2 regions of the Arthrobacter sp. 01N444 genome follow, and region 2 is predicted to be linked to the other one. Evidence: riboswitches for the same ligand, from Rfam matches in the RefSeq annotation. Region 2 holds a riboswitch; the other holds the start of a gene.

Evidence for each region. Region 2 has a riboswitch for S-adenosylmethionine ahead of AC1DKN_RS11305 (aminotransferase class V-fold PLP-dependent enzyme). Riboswitches for the same ligand answer to the same signal wherever they lie in the genome.
Region 1: another riboswitch for S-adenosylmethionine. It lies ahead of AC1DKN_RS13795 (bifunctional o-acetylhomoserine/o-acetylserine sulfhydrylase); the one in region 2 lies ahead of AC1DKN_RS11305 (aminotransferase class V-fold PLP-dependent enzyme).

What each region holds. Positions count from the first base shown of each region.
Region 1 is NZ_JBFTRB010000011.1:99,727-106,870, forward strand. Features, by position in the region: gene AC1DKN_RS13795 (bifunctional o-acetylhomoserine/o-acetylserine sulfhydrylase) at 164-1,480, opposite strand; SAM riboswitch class IV at 1,542-1,657, opposite strand; gene AC1DKN_RS13800 (VOC family protein) at 1,827-2,465, shown strand; gene AC1DKN_RS13805 (CPBP family intramembrane glutamic endopeptidase) at 2,640-3,407, opposite strand; gene AC1DKN_RS13810 (histidine phosphatase family protein) at 3,508-4,188, shown strand; gene AC1DKN_RS13815 (amidohydrolase family protein) at 4,236-5,468, opposite strand; gene AC1DKN_RS13820 (NAD(P)/FAD-dependent oxidoreductase) at 5,480-6,628, opposite strand.
Region 2 is NZ_JBFTRB010000008.1:19,517-26,660, reverse strand. Features, by position in the region: gene AC1DKN_RS11315 (Nramp family divalent metal transporter) at 1-248, opposite strand, end outside; gene AC1DKN_RS11310 (class I SAM-dependent methyltransferase) at 416-1,171, opposite strand; gene AC1DKN_RS11305 (aminotransferase class V-fold PLP-dependent enzyme) at 1,309-2,748, opposite strand; SAM riboswitch class IV at 2,783-2,896, opposite strand; gene hisN (histidinol-phosphatase) at 2,974-3,804, opposite strand; gene rsgA (ribosome small subunit-dependent GTPase A) at 3,881-4,996, opposite strand; gene aroA (3-phosphoshikimate 1-carboxyvinyltransferase) at 4,980-6,386, opposite strand; gene AC1DKN_RS11285 (DoxX family protein) at 6,394-6,942, opposite strand.

The DNA.
Region 1 (7,144 bases), on a different contig from region 2:
GGGTGCGGAAATGACGAAGATTATGACTTCCATGTGACAGCCGGACCCGTCAGCACCGCAGACTCCCCACCTTTGACAGCCGTGGCCGGCGGGTCGCCCCGAAGTGCCGGCGATTCCCGGTGTCATGCCCGCAAAGGTGGGGAAATTCGGCGTGGGCTTCGGCCTAGACGGACTTGGCCGCGCGGAATCCGGCGTCGAGGTCCGCGAGGATGTCGTCAATGTGCTCCAGTCCCACCGAAAGCCTCACCAGCCCGGGGTTCACCCCGGCGATCACCTGCTGTTCGGGCGAGAGCTGGCTGTGTGTGGTCGACGCCGGATGGATCACGAGCGACCGGACATCGCCGATGTTCGCGACGTGCGAGTGCAGTTCGAGGGCATCGACGAACCGCTTGCCGGCCTCCGCTCCCCCGGCAATGTTGAACGCCACGACGGCGCCGGTCCCCTTGGGCCCGTACTTGCGGCCGCGCTCGTACCAGGGGCTGGACGGCAGCCCGGCGTAGGCGACCGATTCGACGTCGTCCCGCCCCTCCAGCCATTGCGCCACCTTCGTGGCGTTGGCCACGTGGCGCTCGACGCGCAGGCTCAGCGTTTCGATGCCCTGGGCGATGAGGAACGCGTTGAACGGGGACACCGCGGAGCCGAGGTCGCGCAGGAGCTGGACCCGGGCCTTGAGGATGTAGGAGAGATTCGCGCCCAGCGCGCCGCCCGCTCCGAGGTCGCGGGCGTAGACCAGGCCGTTGTAGGTGGGGTCGGGGGTGTTGAAGCCGGGGAACCGCTCCGGGTCCTTCCCGAAGTCGAAGTTGCCGGAGTCCACGATCACGCCGGCGATCGCGGCGCCGTGCCCGCCCAGGTACTTGGTGGCGGAATGGACCACGATGTCCGCGCCCCACTCGATCGGCCGGATCAGGTAGGGGGTGGAGAGCGTGTTGTCGACAACCAGCGGCACGCCGGCCTCGTGCGCCACCCGGGAGACGCCCTCGATGTCCAGGACGTCCTGGCGGGGGTTGGAGACCACTTCGCCGAAGAACAGCTTGGTGTTGGGCTGGACGGCGTCCCGCCACTGGTCCAGGTTGTCCGGGTCCGCCACGAAGGTCACGGAGATGCCGAACTTCTTCAGCGTGTGCGCGAGCAGGTTGTAGGTTCCGCCATAGAGGCTGGGGCTGGCCACCACATGGTCCCCGGCCTCGGCGATATTGAGGATGGCGAACGTCTCGGCGGCCTGGCCGGAGCTGAGCAGCAGCGCCGCGAGACCGCCTTCCAGGCTGGCGACGCGCTGTTCGACGGCGTCCTGGGTCGGGTTGCCGATCCGGGTGTAGATGGGCGCGAGCTCGGCGAGCGCAAAGCGGTTCGCGGCGCTTTCGGCGCTGGGGAACACGAACGACGTCGTCTGGTAGATAGGCAGGGAACGCGCGCCGGTGGCGCTGTCCGGCTCCTGGCCGGCGTGGATCTGGCGGGTTTCAAAGGACCAGGCGTTGGACATTGGTGCTCCTCGAGTCACTGGGCACAGCACCGGCCTGGGCTTTCGGCCCGAACCGGAACAGGCGCCGCGCTTGCCCTCCGGCGGGCGCCGGACGGCCAGGTCTTCACCCGGGGCACCCCACCGCGATACGAGGGTTGCCGGCCAGCAAGCCGGGGCTGTGCACTGGCACTCATGACCTGACTTCAGTGTAGGAATGGCGGCGGAGCCCTGGATAGCTTTGTGACGAAGATGAAGACGGCCGCCGTGACGGAGCATCCGGGGCGCCGCGTTCCGCGCCCCAGGACGTCCCATGACGGTTAGGGGAGCCTAAGCTGAGAGGTCCATCACAAAGTGCCAAGATGATGGCATGCGCATGGATCACGTCTCTTACGCCTGTGAACACGATGGCTTGGCAGCCACCACTGAACGTATTGCGTCTGCCCTCGGCGTTGAAGCCGTGAAGGGTGGAGTGCACCCCCGTTTCGGGACACGCAACATGATTATCCCGCTCGCGGGACACAAGTACCTGGAAGTCGTGGAGGTCCTGAACCACCCGGCCTCCGACAAGGCCCCGTTCGGCCAGGCCGTCCGGGCACGCTCCGAGGCCGGCGGCGGCTGGATGGGCTGGTGCGTCGAGGTTGACGACCTGGCCCCGTTCGAGGAGCGGCTCGGCCGCGCCGCCGTCAACGGCAACCGGAAGTTTCCCGACGGCCGCGAATTGGTCTGGAAGCAGATCGGCATCCTGGGGCTCATCGCCGACCCCCAGGTGCCATACATGCTCAAGTGGGAGGGCGACCCGGAGTTGCACCCGTCCAACGCCTACGCGAGCGATGTCAAGATGTCCGCACTGACCATTGCCGGTTCGGCCGAGCGCGTCACGGAGTGGCTGGGCGAACCGGTTGAAAAGCCGCTCGAAGACGTCGCCGTGAACTGGATCGCGCCGCACGGTACTCCCGGCATCCTCTCTGTCACCTTCGAGACCGCCTCCGGAGCGGTCACGATCTAACGCTCCACCTGCCCCACGCTTCGGCCGCCATCTCTTAGGTGCCAACGATGTCACCTAGGAGACGGCGGCCGAGATCATTTAAGGCCTGCTCCTAAAAGCAACGCGAGGCCACTTCGCGCCCGTCCGGGGGCTCCGGATGGGCCCGAAGGGACCCCGCCTTGCTTTGCGGGGAACTCAGCCCAAGCCCACGGCCTTGCCGAACAGGCTGAACCCCACGAACGCCACGGTGTCCAGGATGGCGTGGGCGATCACCAGCGGCATCACCCGTTTGGTCCGGATGTAGACCAGCGCGAAGACGACGCCCATCACCGCGTTGCCGATGAACGGCCCGAACCCCTGGTACAGGTGATAGCTGCCGCGGAGCAGGGCGCTGGCGGCGATGGCCGCCGGCACGCTCCAGCCCAGTTTCCCGAGCCGGTCCAGCAGGTACGCCACCACAATCACTTCCTCGACCACCGCGTGCCGGATCGCGGACAGGACCAGCACCGGCACGGTCCACCAGTACGCGTCCAGGGCACTGGGGATGATCGCCGTCGTGATCCCCAGCGCCCGGCCGGCGGCGTAGAGCCCCAGGGACGGAATGCCGATGAGCGCGGCGAGTCCGAGACCCTGCAGGAGGTCCTTGCCGGGCCGGGCGAAGTCGAAGCCGATCCTTCGGAACGCCGAGGTTCCGCGCTCACCGGCCGGCCAGTGTTCGGTGAGGAAATAGATCACGAGGGCCACCGGGACCAGGGCGAAGATGATGTCCAGCAACTGGTAGGTGAGGTCGAAGTATTCGCGTGCGCTCTGTGAGCGGTTCAGGGTGGATGTCCCCTGGGCCAGCGGCGCCGTGGTCATCTTGTCCAGCAACTGCACCAGGGAGTAGATCGCGGACTGCCCGAGCGACAACCCCAGGACAATCAACACTTCGAACCGCAACCGACGGCGGGAGGGAACCAACATGGTTCTATCTTGCCTGCACTTGCCGATAGTTTGCTGGTGCCCGCGTGGTGCCGGCCGCGCCGGCACCCCCGGCTTTTTGGGAGCCCTATGCTTGGGGATTATGAGTGCGCCCCGGAAAATCATCATGATCCGGCACGGCCAGTCTGCCGCCAATGCCGACACCTCGATCTACAACCGTGTTCCGGACTACCGGATCCCGTTGACCGCGCTGGGCCTGGAGCAGGCCACCGCGGCCGGGGAGGAGGTCCGGCGCCAGCTGGACGGCCGCCCGGTGTGCGTCTACGTCTCCCCCTACCTGCGCGCCTACCAGACCCTCGAGGCGCTGAATCTCGGCCCGCTCGTGGAGCGGGTGATCGAGGAACCGCGCCTGCGCGAACAGGACTGGGCCAACTTTCAGATCGCCGGCGACATCGAGGACCAGAAGGAGCTCCGCAACGCCTACGGGCACTTCTTCTACCGCTTCCGCGAGGGCGAGTCCGGTTCCGATGTGTATGACAGGATTTCTTCCTTCATGGAAACCCTGCACCGGCACTGGTCCCGGCCCGGCTATGCCCCGAACGCGCTGTTTGTGACGCACGGATTGACCATGCGGCTGTTCTGCATGCGCTGGTTCCACTGGTCGGTGGAATATTTCGAGTCCCTGAATAACCCCGAGAACGCCGAGGTCCGCACCCTGCTGCGCACTTCGCACGGCAAGTACGAGCTCGACAAGCCCTTCACGCAGTGGGAGAAGAGGCGCGTGGACGAGACCGTCCTCGACGCACCGCCCATGATGTTCTAGGGCGGCCCGTCCGGAGCCGGAGCCAGCCAGGTCAGCGGACCGGCCCGCTAACGGACCGGCTGCGCCACACCGGCGCGCCACACCGCGTGCGTCAGGGGGATGCCTGGCCGGTAGGCCAGATGCGTGGCGGAAGGCGCGTTGAGCAGGTGCAGGTCCGCGCGGTGTCCGACGGCGATCGAGCCCACCGCGCGTTCGCCGTCGGCGTCGTTCCCGGACTCCCGGCCCAGGGCCAGCGCGCCGCCGTAGGTCGCGGCGCGCACCGCCTCGTGGACGCTGAGCCGCATCTGCAGCACGGCGGTGGTGACGCAGAACGCCATGGAGCTGGTGTAGGACGTGCCGGGGTTGCAGTTGGAGGCCAGCGCCAGCTGCACACCGGCGTCGAGCAGTTCACGGCCGGGGGCCAGCGGCTGCCGGGTGGAGAGATCGCAGGCCGGCAGGCACGTGGCGACCGTGCCGCGCTGCCCGGATCCGGGCGTGCCGCTGCCGCCGGCGGCGTCCCAGCCGGACCAGCTGCCGGCAAGGGCATCGACATCCGCGGCCGAAAGGTAGTTCACGTGGTCCACGCTCGCGGCGCCGACTTCGACGGCCAGCCTGACGCCGGGGCCCTCGCCGAGCTGGTTGCCGTGGACGCGCAGCCCCAGCCCGGCGGCCTTGCAGGCCAGCAGCACCCGGCGGGACTGGTCCTCGTTGAACGCGCCCTGCTCGCAAAAGACGTCGGCCCAGCGGACGTAGGGCAGGACCGCGGTGAGCATCGGCCCGCAGACCAGCTCCGTGTATTCCTCCGCATCCATCCCGGCGGGCACAAGGTGCGCCCCCAGGTAAGTCACCTCGTCCGCCACGGTGGAGGCGATGCGGGCGCTGCGGGCCTCGTTCTCGAGGTCCAGGCCGTAGCCGGTTTTGGTCTCCAGGTAGGTGGTGCCCTGCGACACGGCCTCAGCGACGCGGCCCATCGCCAGCCGGGTCAGGTCGAAGTCGCTCGTGCTCCGGGTGGCGCCGGTGGTGACGGCGATCCCGCCGGCGCTGTAGCTTTCTCCCGCCATCCGCGCCTCGAACTCGGCAGTGCGGTCCCCCGCGAAGATCAGGTGCGTGTGCGAGTCGACCCAGCCCGGGAGGAGCGCCCGGCCACCGGCATCCACCCGTTCGTCCGCGGCCGGGGCGTCGGCCGCGGGCCCGAGCCAGGAAATCCGCTCCCCCTCTATTACCACCGCCGCGTCGCGGAGGACGCGGTGTTCCGCGTCCTGGGTCATCAGTTCGGCGATATTGGTGATGAGGGTACTCATGGATCCATTCTTCAGCGCCGGATGGACCAGCGGGTCGCGGCCAGCGCCTCCGCTGTCCGGGATGCCGGACTGGCCTCGGTGGACGGGGGCACAGCCAGGGGCACAGCCGGGGCCAGGGCCGGGGCGGTGCCCTGGCCGGCGAGGATCAGCCCGGCGGCCAGTTCCGCGACGCCGGATGAGGTCTGGAATCCGTACCCGCCCTGGCCGGCGAGCCAGAAGAATCCGGTGGCCTCGGCGTCGAACCCCACCACCGGGACGCCGTCGGCCGCCTCCGTCCGCAGCCCCGTCCAGGCCGTGCGGACGTTGCGGATCCCGAGCGTCGTGATCTCGTTGAGCCGGGCGATGACCCGTTCGACGTCGCCGGGATAGGGCCGGGCGTCCTCGGGTCCGCTCGGCACGTGTTCGGCGGGCGAGATCAGGACCTGGCCGTTGTCCGGCCGGAAGTAGAAGCTGTCATCGGCCGCCGCCACCATCGGGCTAGCTTCCGGGAGGGGATTCTCGACGTCGACGATCGCCGCGGTGCGCCGGTACGGCTGCAGGCCGAGCTTCTCGACGCCGCTGAGGACGGCGAGCTCGTCGGCCCAGGCACCGGCGGCATTGACCACGACGGCGGACTGGAAGCCTTCCTGCCCGGCGCCCAGTTCCCAGCCGGTGCCCAGCCGCTGGGCGGAATGGACCCTGGCGCCGGTAATGATGTCCACGCCGCCGGCCACGGCGAGCCGCCGGTGGTCCTCGAGCAGCACGGGGGCGTTGCAGGCGAAGGACCCGGTGTCCAGCCCGGCGGCGCTGAACGAATCCGGGACCAGGGCCGGGCACAGATCCAGTGCCTCGGCGTGGGTGATCCGCTGCATGTGTCCGCTTGCCTCCGCCCGGACGGTGGCGTCGTCCCCGATCAGCATGAAGCTGCGCGGGGTGAGCACCGGTTCCGGACGTTCGGCGTCCTGGGCCGCGATGAGGTCGAGCGTCCGGACGGTGAGCTCCTGGACCACGGGCGGGCCGTAGCTGGGAATCAGTTGCCGGGCGGAGCGGGCCGAGGTGTGGTAGGCCAGGGTCTGCTCGGCTTCGATCAGGGCCACGCTGCAGTGCCCGGCCAAGGCGGAGGCAAGGGACAGGCCGGCGATCCCGCCGCCGACAATTACGACATCGTAATGAGCTGACATGATCCCATCCTTGCAGATCGTCGGGTCAGGTGATCACGTCCCGGTATCCGGCGTTTACCGCAACCTGCGCCCGGGCGAGCGGCGTCAATCGGTTCCACAGTCATCACCTGCGCCGTTGTTGGGTCCCAGGGCGTTGAAATGTCCAGGGCTCACGGCGTTCTCGGCACATGCCCTCTCCACGATTCCGAGTTTGGCGGCAACCTTCTTGGAACCCCGGCTGCTTGGACAAATTGTGCACACCGCCCCGGGACATGCCCTGCCATGGTCCGCGCGACTGGACATGTCCCTCGTTGCCCCGGGCCGGCCCGGGACATGCCCCTCGTTGGTCGTGGCCGTTGGACATGGTGGCATTATGTCCAGTCCTCGCTGCCCGAGTTGGACATGTCCCCCGTTGCGGCGTACCGGCACGGGACATGCCCTTCGTTGGTCGTGGCCGTTGGACAGAGTGGCATTATGTCCAGTCCTCGCTGCCGGAGCTGGACATGTCCCCCGTTGCCGCGTGCAGGCCCGGGACAG
Region 2 (7,144 bases):
ATCCCGAGCTTGGCGGACTGGTACTGGACGAGGACGGCCATGACGTTGGCGGCCACGAGGACCCACACCAGCAGATAGCCGTACTGCGCTCCGGCGGTCAGGTTGGCGGCCACGTTTCCGGGGTCCACGTAGGCGATCGACGCCACGAAGGCCGGTCCCAACAGGCCGATCAGCGCCCTCCGGGCCCCCGGGTGTTTGTAAGTGGGGGCGTCCTGCGCCGGTTGCCCGTGTCCCGTTAGCTCCAGCACTGCCAGCTCCTGTGATTGGCGCGTCGGCGTTGACGCGATGATCGGCGCCGGCCGGAAAACAGCCGGTGTCAAAGTTTCGTGTGCCTATAAGAATTTATTAGGCATACCGAAACAATAAGCCCGGCGGGCGCTGCGTGCAATCCGGGGGAATCCGGGGTGAGCGTGCATCAGGCCCGGAAGGCCCGCCACGTCTGGGTCAGGTAGGGCAGCCGGAGCACCTCGCCCGGCATATGTCCCAGGTGCTCGTGCAGGTACCAGAGGAGGTTGGCGGTGACCTTGGCCCGGGTGGAGTCCGATGCCGCGAGATAGTAGCTGCGGGACTTGGCCAGCTCCTGGATGTCCTCCGTCGTGATGGAATCCTCCCAGCGCGTCAGGTGGCGCTCAAGCCCGGTGAACTCGGGGCCCACGGCCGGACGGAAGTGTGGTTTGTGGACGTCCCCGGCGTGCATGATCCGGGAGAGCCGGTGCACCCAGGGCACGCTGGTGTCCAGCTGGTTCCAGATCAGACCCAGCACGCCGTGCGGCCGCAGGATCCGGGCAATCTCGGCGCTTGCCAGGCCGGGGTCGCACCAGTGCCACGCCTGGGCGACCGTGACCAGGTCAAAGGACTCCGGCTCGAGACCGGTGTCCTCGGCGCTGCCCTCGATGGCGGTGACGTCTGGCAGGGTCCGGCGCAACTGCCCGAGCATGTCGGGAGAGGGGTCCACGGCCACCGTGCCCAGTCCGCGTTCCGCCAAAAGGGAGGTGAACTTCCCGGTGCCCGCGCCAATGTCCGCGGCGTCCCTGGCCCCCGCCGGGACCAGCCAGTCGGCTGACTCCTGCGGATAGCCGGGGCGGACGCGCTCGTAGTGCTCCCCGCCGTCCTGGAAGCTTTGTCCGAGTTCCTGGCGCCGCACGCTGTGCAGCTTCGGTCCGCTGTGCAGTTTCGGTCCGCTGTGCGGCTTGACTCCGCTGTGGAGCCTGGGGCCGGCGCTTGCCACGTGCGATCTCCTTCGGGAAGGTCCTGCTGGTTTCAGATACCTTTCGAATTTACCGCACCCGCGCCGGGCCCCGATCCTGCCTAGCCGAGGGTGCAGGGCGCAGCGCCGGCGGTGCCCGGGGTGTTCGGCGCCCAGTGGGGATAGCTGCGGGTATCGTTGGCCGGCACCCAGCGGCCGGCATCCACCACGTAATCCCAGCCGAGTCCGTTCTGCCGCAGCTGCTGCAGGCCGGCCAGCAGGCGTTCGGCGTCCTCAAGCCGTGAGCCGAGGCCGAAGCTGGCCCGCAGGGAGCCGGCGGGCAGGCCGAGCCGCTTGAGCAGCGGGTGGGCGCAGAAGCGGCCGTCGCGCAGGCCAATGCCGTGTTCGGCCGACAGGTAGGCGGCCACCAGTCCGGCGTCGTAGCCCTCCACGGAAAAGTTCACGACGCCGATCGTGCCGGTGTCCGGCTGATCCCCTCCAGCGGAAGAAGCAGGGGAAGAATCGGAAGCCGAATCGGCAAAGATCCGGTGCACGGTTACTCCCTCGATGCCCTGGAGGCCCTCGACGAGGAAGGACCGGATGGCGTCCTCGTGGGCCTGCCACTGCTCCGGGTCCAGGGCCGCAATGACCTGGGTGGCGCGGGCGAGGGCCGCCGCGCCGAGGACGTTCGGCGAGCCGCCCTCGTGCCGGGCAGGTCCCGTGGTCCAGCTGACGGAGTCGAGCCGGGCATCGCGGACCGCGCCGCCGCCGGCCAGGTGCGGGGTGCCGGCGTCGAGCCAGTCCGTCCGCCCCACCAGCACGCCGGCGCCGAACGGGGCGTACAGCTTGTGCCCCGAGAAGGCGAGGTAATCGACGTCGTCCGCGGCGATATTGATCCGCCGGTGCGGGGCGAGCTGCGCGGCGTCGACAACGATCCTGGCGCCGTATTCGTGCGCCAGTGCGGCCAGGGTCCGGATCGGGAGGATCTCCCCGGTGACGTTGGAGGCGCCGGTGACGGCCAGCAGGCTGACGCCGCCGCGGGCGAGTTCGTCGCGCAGGCGGTCCACGGTGGCCGCGAGGGTGGCGGCGGCCACGACGCTGCGGTGCGGGACATTCTGCCAAGGCAGGAGGTTGGCATGGTGTTCGATGTCGAGGTAGAGGACCTCGCCCGCGGGCCGCCCGTCGCGCAGCGGCAGGCAGCCGGCCAGCAGGTTCAGGGAATCGGTGGTGTTGCGCGTGAAGATCACGGAATCGCCGGGCCGGCCGCCCACGAAGTCCCGCACGATGTCCCGGGCGTTCTCGTAGACGGAGGTGCTGATCTGTGATGCGTAGCCGGCGCCGCGGTGCACGCTTGCGTAGTACGGCAGGATTTCGTTCAGGTAGGCCGAGACCACGGAGAGGGCCGGTGCGGAGGCGCCGTAGTCGAGGTTGGCGTAGCGCGCGTGGCCGCCGGTGATCAGCGGGGCCTGGATTTCGGCCCCGGTGACGGCTGCCAGCGGGCGGGCCGCGAGGGCAAGCCGTGCATGGAATTCAGGGGCAACGGGGAAAATGGCAGTTGTCATGGGACCTCACTCGAACAGGACCCCACACCGTGGGAATCCGCGCTTGCCGGGTCCGTTCCGGACCGGCCAGGTCGTCACCCGGGGCACCCCACCGCGACTGGAGGGTTGCCGGCCAGCAAACCGGGGTTTAGCGCTGGCACTCGTGACCTGCATCGAGCGTAGGACATCGGCGCAGCCGGGGAAAAGGCGGCCGCCGATTGTGAAGCGGAATATTACGGGCGCGGATCAGTTGTTCGGGTGGGCCTGAAAGAGGTCGTCGAGTCCGGGGTTGAGCCGCTTGAGGACTTCCGAGTGCAGGATCGAATTGGTGGCCAGGGCGTTGCCGCCGAAGGGGCCGTCCTCGCCTTCGAGCGAGGTGAAGCGGCCGCCGGCCTCGGTCACAATCGGCACCAGGGCGGCCATGTCGTAGAGATTCAGCTCGGGTTCGCAGGCGATGTCCACGGCGCCCTCGGCCACGAGGCAGTACGACCAGAAGTCACCGTAGGCGCGGGTCCGCCACACTTCCTCGGTCAGGCCCAGGAACTCATCCAGGTTCCCGCGTTCCTTCCAGCCGCCAAGGCTGGAGTAGGACAGCGAGGCGTCCTCGAGATTGGAGACGTTGGATACCTTCAACCGTGTGGCGGCGGCGAGCGAGCGGCCCGTGTAGGCGCCCGCACCCTTGGCGGCCCACCAGCGCTTGCCCAGTGCCGGCGCGCTGACGACGCCGACCACCGGCTCGCCCTCATCGACGAGGGCGATCAGGGTGGCCCAGACCGGGACGCCGCGGACAAAGTTCTTCGTGCCGTCGATCGGGTCGATGATCCACCGGCGGGAACCGTGGCCCGAGCTGCCGAACTCTTCGCCCAGGACCGCGTCACGCGGACGTGACCGGGAGAGCTGGCCGCGGATGGCCTCTTCCGCGGATTTGTCGGCATCGGTGACGGGTGTGAGGTCGGGCTTCGTCTCGATCCGAAGGTCGAGCGCCTTGAAGCGGCTCATGGTCTGGGAATCGACCGAATCTGCCAGTACATGGGCAAGGCGCAGGTCATCGTTGTAGCTCGAAGCGGGTTGGCTCATGGTTCCAAACTACCGTCAAACCGGGCTGCCGGGCGGGAGGCCGCGGCACGGCGCCGCCGCCCCGTTGCGGGTCCGGCTAGGAGACGGTGCCCAGTTCCTTGGTTTCCTGCGCTTCCATCCGCGGGTCCGTGCCCAGCAGCCGGCGCAGGGACGCGAGCCTGGCCGGTCCCGAGGGCCCCGCGTGCCCGGCCGCAACCCATTTGTCGACGCCGCAGTTGACGGCGGTGGAGTCATGCTTGCAGCCGCGTTCGCAATCATCGGTGCCCGGTTCCAGGTCCGGGAAGGAACGCAGGATCCGGTCCGGGTCCACGTGGGCCAGGCCGAAGGACCGGATGCCGGGGGTGTCGATGATCCAGCTGCCGGCCGGGGCATCGTTGACTTTGAGCGCCAGTGCCGAGGAGGACGTGTGGCGGCCGCGGCCGGTTACCGCGTTCACGCCTCCCGTGGCCCGCTCGGCCCCGGTCAGGGCGTTGACCATGGTGGACTTGCCGACGCCGGAATGGCCCAGCATCACGGTGACCTTGCCGTCGAGGTAGTCGCGCAGCTGGGATACCGCGTCCTTGTCGAGCCGGGCGGAGAGCCCGTCGTCGGAGCGGGCGTCGATGCCGGAAGCGGCGGAGTCGGCGGTCTTGGAGATGATGACGGGGAAGTCGAGGTGCTGGTAGTTGGACAGCAGCTCGGCGGGATCCTTGACGTCTGCCTTGGTGACGAGCAGCAGCGGCTCAATGCCGGCGTCGTATGCGGCCACCAGCGCGCGGTCGATGAAACCGGTCCGCGGCTCGGGGTTGGCGGCGGCGACCACCACCACCAGCTGGTCGGCGTTGGCCACGACGGCACGTTCGATCGGGTCCGTGTCGTCGGCGCTGCGGCGCAGCAGCGTCTTGCGGTCCTGGATCCTGACCAGCCGCGCCAGGGTGTCGGGCTCGCCGGTGACATCCCCGACCAGGGAGACGAAGTCGCCGGCAACCACCGGGTTGCGGCGCAGTTCCCGGGCCCGGGCAGCGATGATCTTGCGTTCGTCCGCGGTCCCCTCGCCGACGACGGCGGTGTAGCGGCCGCGGTCAACGGTGATGATGCGTCCGGTGACGGCATCGTCGTAGCTGGGCCGGTCCTTGGTGCGGGGCCGTGTGCCCTTCTTGTTCGGCCGGATCCGGACGTCGGACTCGTCCCAGGAATCAGTGCTGCGTGCCACCGGCGGTGTCCTCATCTGGGGCGGGTCCCTGGGCCAGCATCGCTTCCCAGAGTTGCGGGAAATCGGGCATGGTCTTGGCCGTGGTTGCGATGTCCTCGACTTCCACGCCGGCTACGGCAAGGCCGAGGATGGCGCCGGCGGTTGCCATGCGGTGGTCCGCGTAGCTGTGCACGACGCCGCCGTGCAGCGCGGCCGGGCGGATGATGAGGCCGTCGGGGGTTTCTTCGGCGTCCCCGCCGAGGCGGTTGATTTCGGCGACGAGGGCGGCGAGCCGGTCCGTTTCATGGCCGCGGAGGTGGGCGATGCCGCCCAGCCGTGAGGGGCCGGTGGCGAGGGCGCACAGCGCGGCTACGGTGGGGGCGAGTTCGCTGGTTTCGTCGAAGTCGCCGCCCTTGATCGCCGGGCCCCCGCTGACGGTCAGGGTGCCGCCGTCAACCGTCACCGTGGCGCCCATAGCGGTCAGGATTCCGCGCCAGAGATCACCCACCTGGGTGGTTTCCGCAGGCCAGTTCGGGATCCGCACGGTGCCGCCGGTGGCCAGGGCCGCCGCGAGGAAGGGTCCGGCGTTCGAGAGGTCCTGCTCGATCCGGACGTCGAAGGCGCGGATCGGGCCGGGGGAGACAACCCAGTGGTTCGGCACCGAGTCGTCGACCGCCACGCCCACGCCGCGCAGCACGGCCACGGTCATGTTGATGTGGTCCAGGCTCGGCACGGGCTTGCCGACGTGCTCTAGGTGGAGTCCCTCGGTGAAGCGCGCCCCGGCCAGCAGCAGGGCGGAGACGAACTGGGACGAAGCGCTGGCATCGATGACCAGGTGGCCGCCGCGCACCTCGCCCGAGGCGTGCACCGTGAACGGCAACGACGACGCCGGACCGCCGTCGGGTGCGGTCACTGCCACACCCAGGCCGGCGAGGGCCTCGATAATGGTGCCCATGGGGCGTTTGCGGGCGTGGGGGTCGCCGTCGAAAAGGGACTCACCGCGGCGCAGTGCGGCCACCGGCGGGACAAAGCGCATGACCGTGCCGGCCAGGCCGCAGTCGATCGCCGTGTCAGCCGACGCGGGATCCATGCTGATCGGGACGATTTCCAGGTCGGGGCCGAAGGCGCCGTCGCCGGGCACTTCCGTGACGGTGGCCCCCAACTGCCGCAGGGCCTCAATCATCAGTGCGGAATCCCGGGAGTGCAGGGGAGCCCGCAGCCGGGAAGGTCCGTCCGCGAGGGCGGCGAGCACGAGGTACCGGTTGGTCAGAGACTTGGAGCCGGGAACGGTGACAGTGGCATCGACCGGCCGTGCGGCGAAGGGGGCGGGCCAGTGCGGGCCGGCGTCGGCTGCGTGGGCGCCGGCAGGGTGGGACGGGGCAGCGGCAGAAGAGGGGGTGGTGCCAGTCATTACCGTCTTAGGCCCCGGCAGAGTGGTCTACGGCCTTGCGGACGACTTTGTCGGCCTTCTTCAGCTGCTTGTTGGTGGTCTTGCGGGCATCGGCGGCGAGGTGTCCGGCGCTCTTCTTGGCATCGGCGGCCAGGTGCCCGGCGCGCCAGGCCAGGCTGGGCTTGCCGGCGGTATCGACCGCGGCGAGGAGCACGCCGCCGGTGAGGGAGACGTTTTTCAGGAGCTGTTTGCGGCGGGCGTCGCGGGCTTCCTTCGAGGAGATGTCCGCGCTGCGCCATTCGACGTAGCCGTTCAGGAGCGAAATGACGGCGAGCAGGGTGGCCGCCAGCCGGGCGGACTTGCCGAGGGCGAAGCAGACGCCGGCGCCGATCTGGGTGCCGCCGATCACGCGTGCCACGACTTTTTCATTTGGCTGGAACGGCAAGGCGTCGGCCGCACGGCGCAACAGGGGGGACAGCTGGGCCGCAGTGTCATCCGCGTTCTTGAGCTTGTCCATGCCGGCGAGGACGAAACTGGAGGCGAGCATGGGCCGGGCGAGAAAGCGGACAAACGACATGAATTTCCTCCTGGATGGACGAACAGCGGCTTCACTGCGGGAGAACCGGTTCTAGTCTTGCACTTTTGCGGAATATTTGCCCGCAGGACGTGGTTGTGAAAGGCAGATCCCAGCAGGCTAACGAAGGCGGAGATTTGACTCTGGTCAAAGACAGGGCGGAACCGGAAGCCGGTTCCGGGCAAACATGGACCCTCGCGCTTCC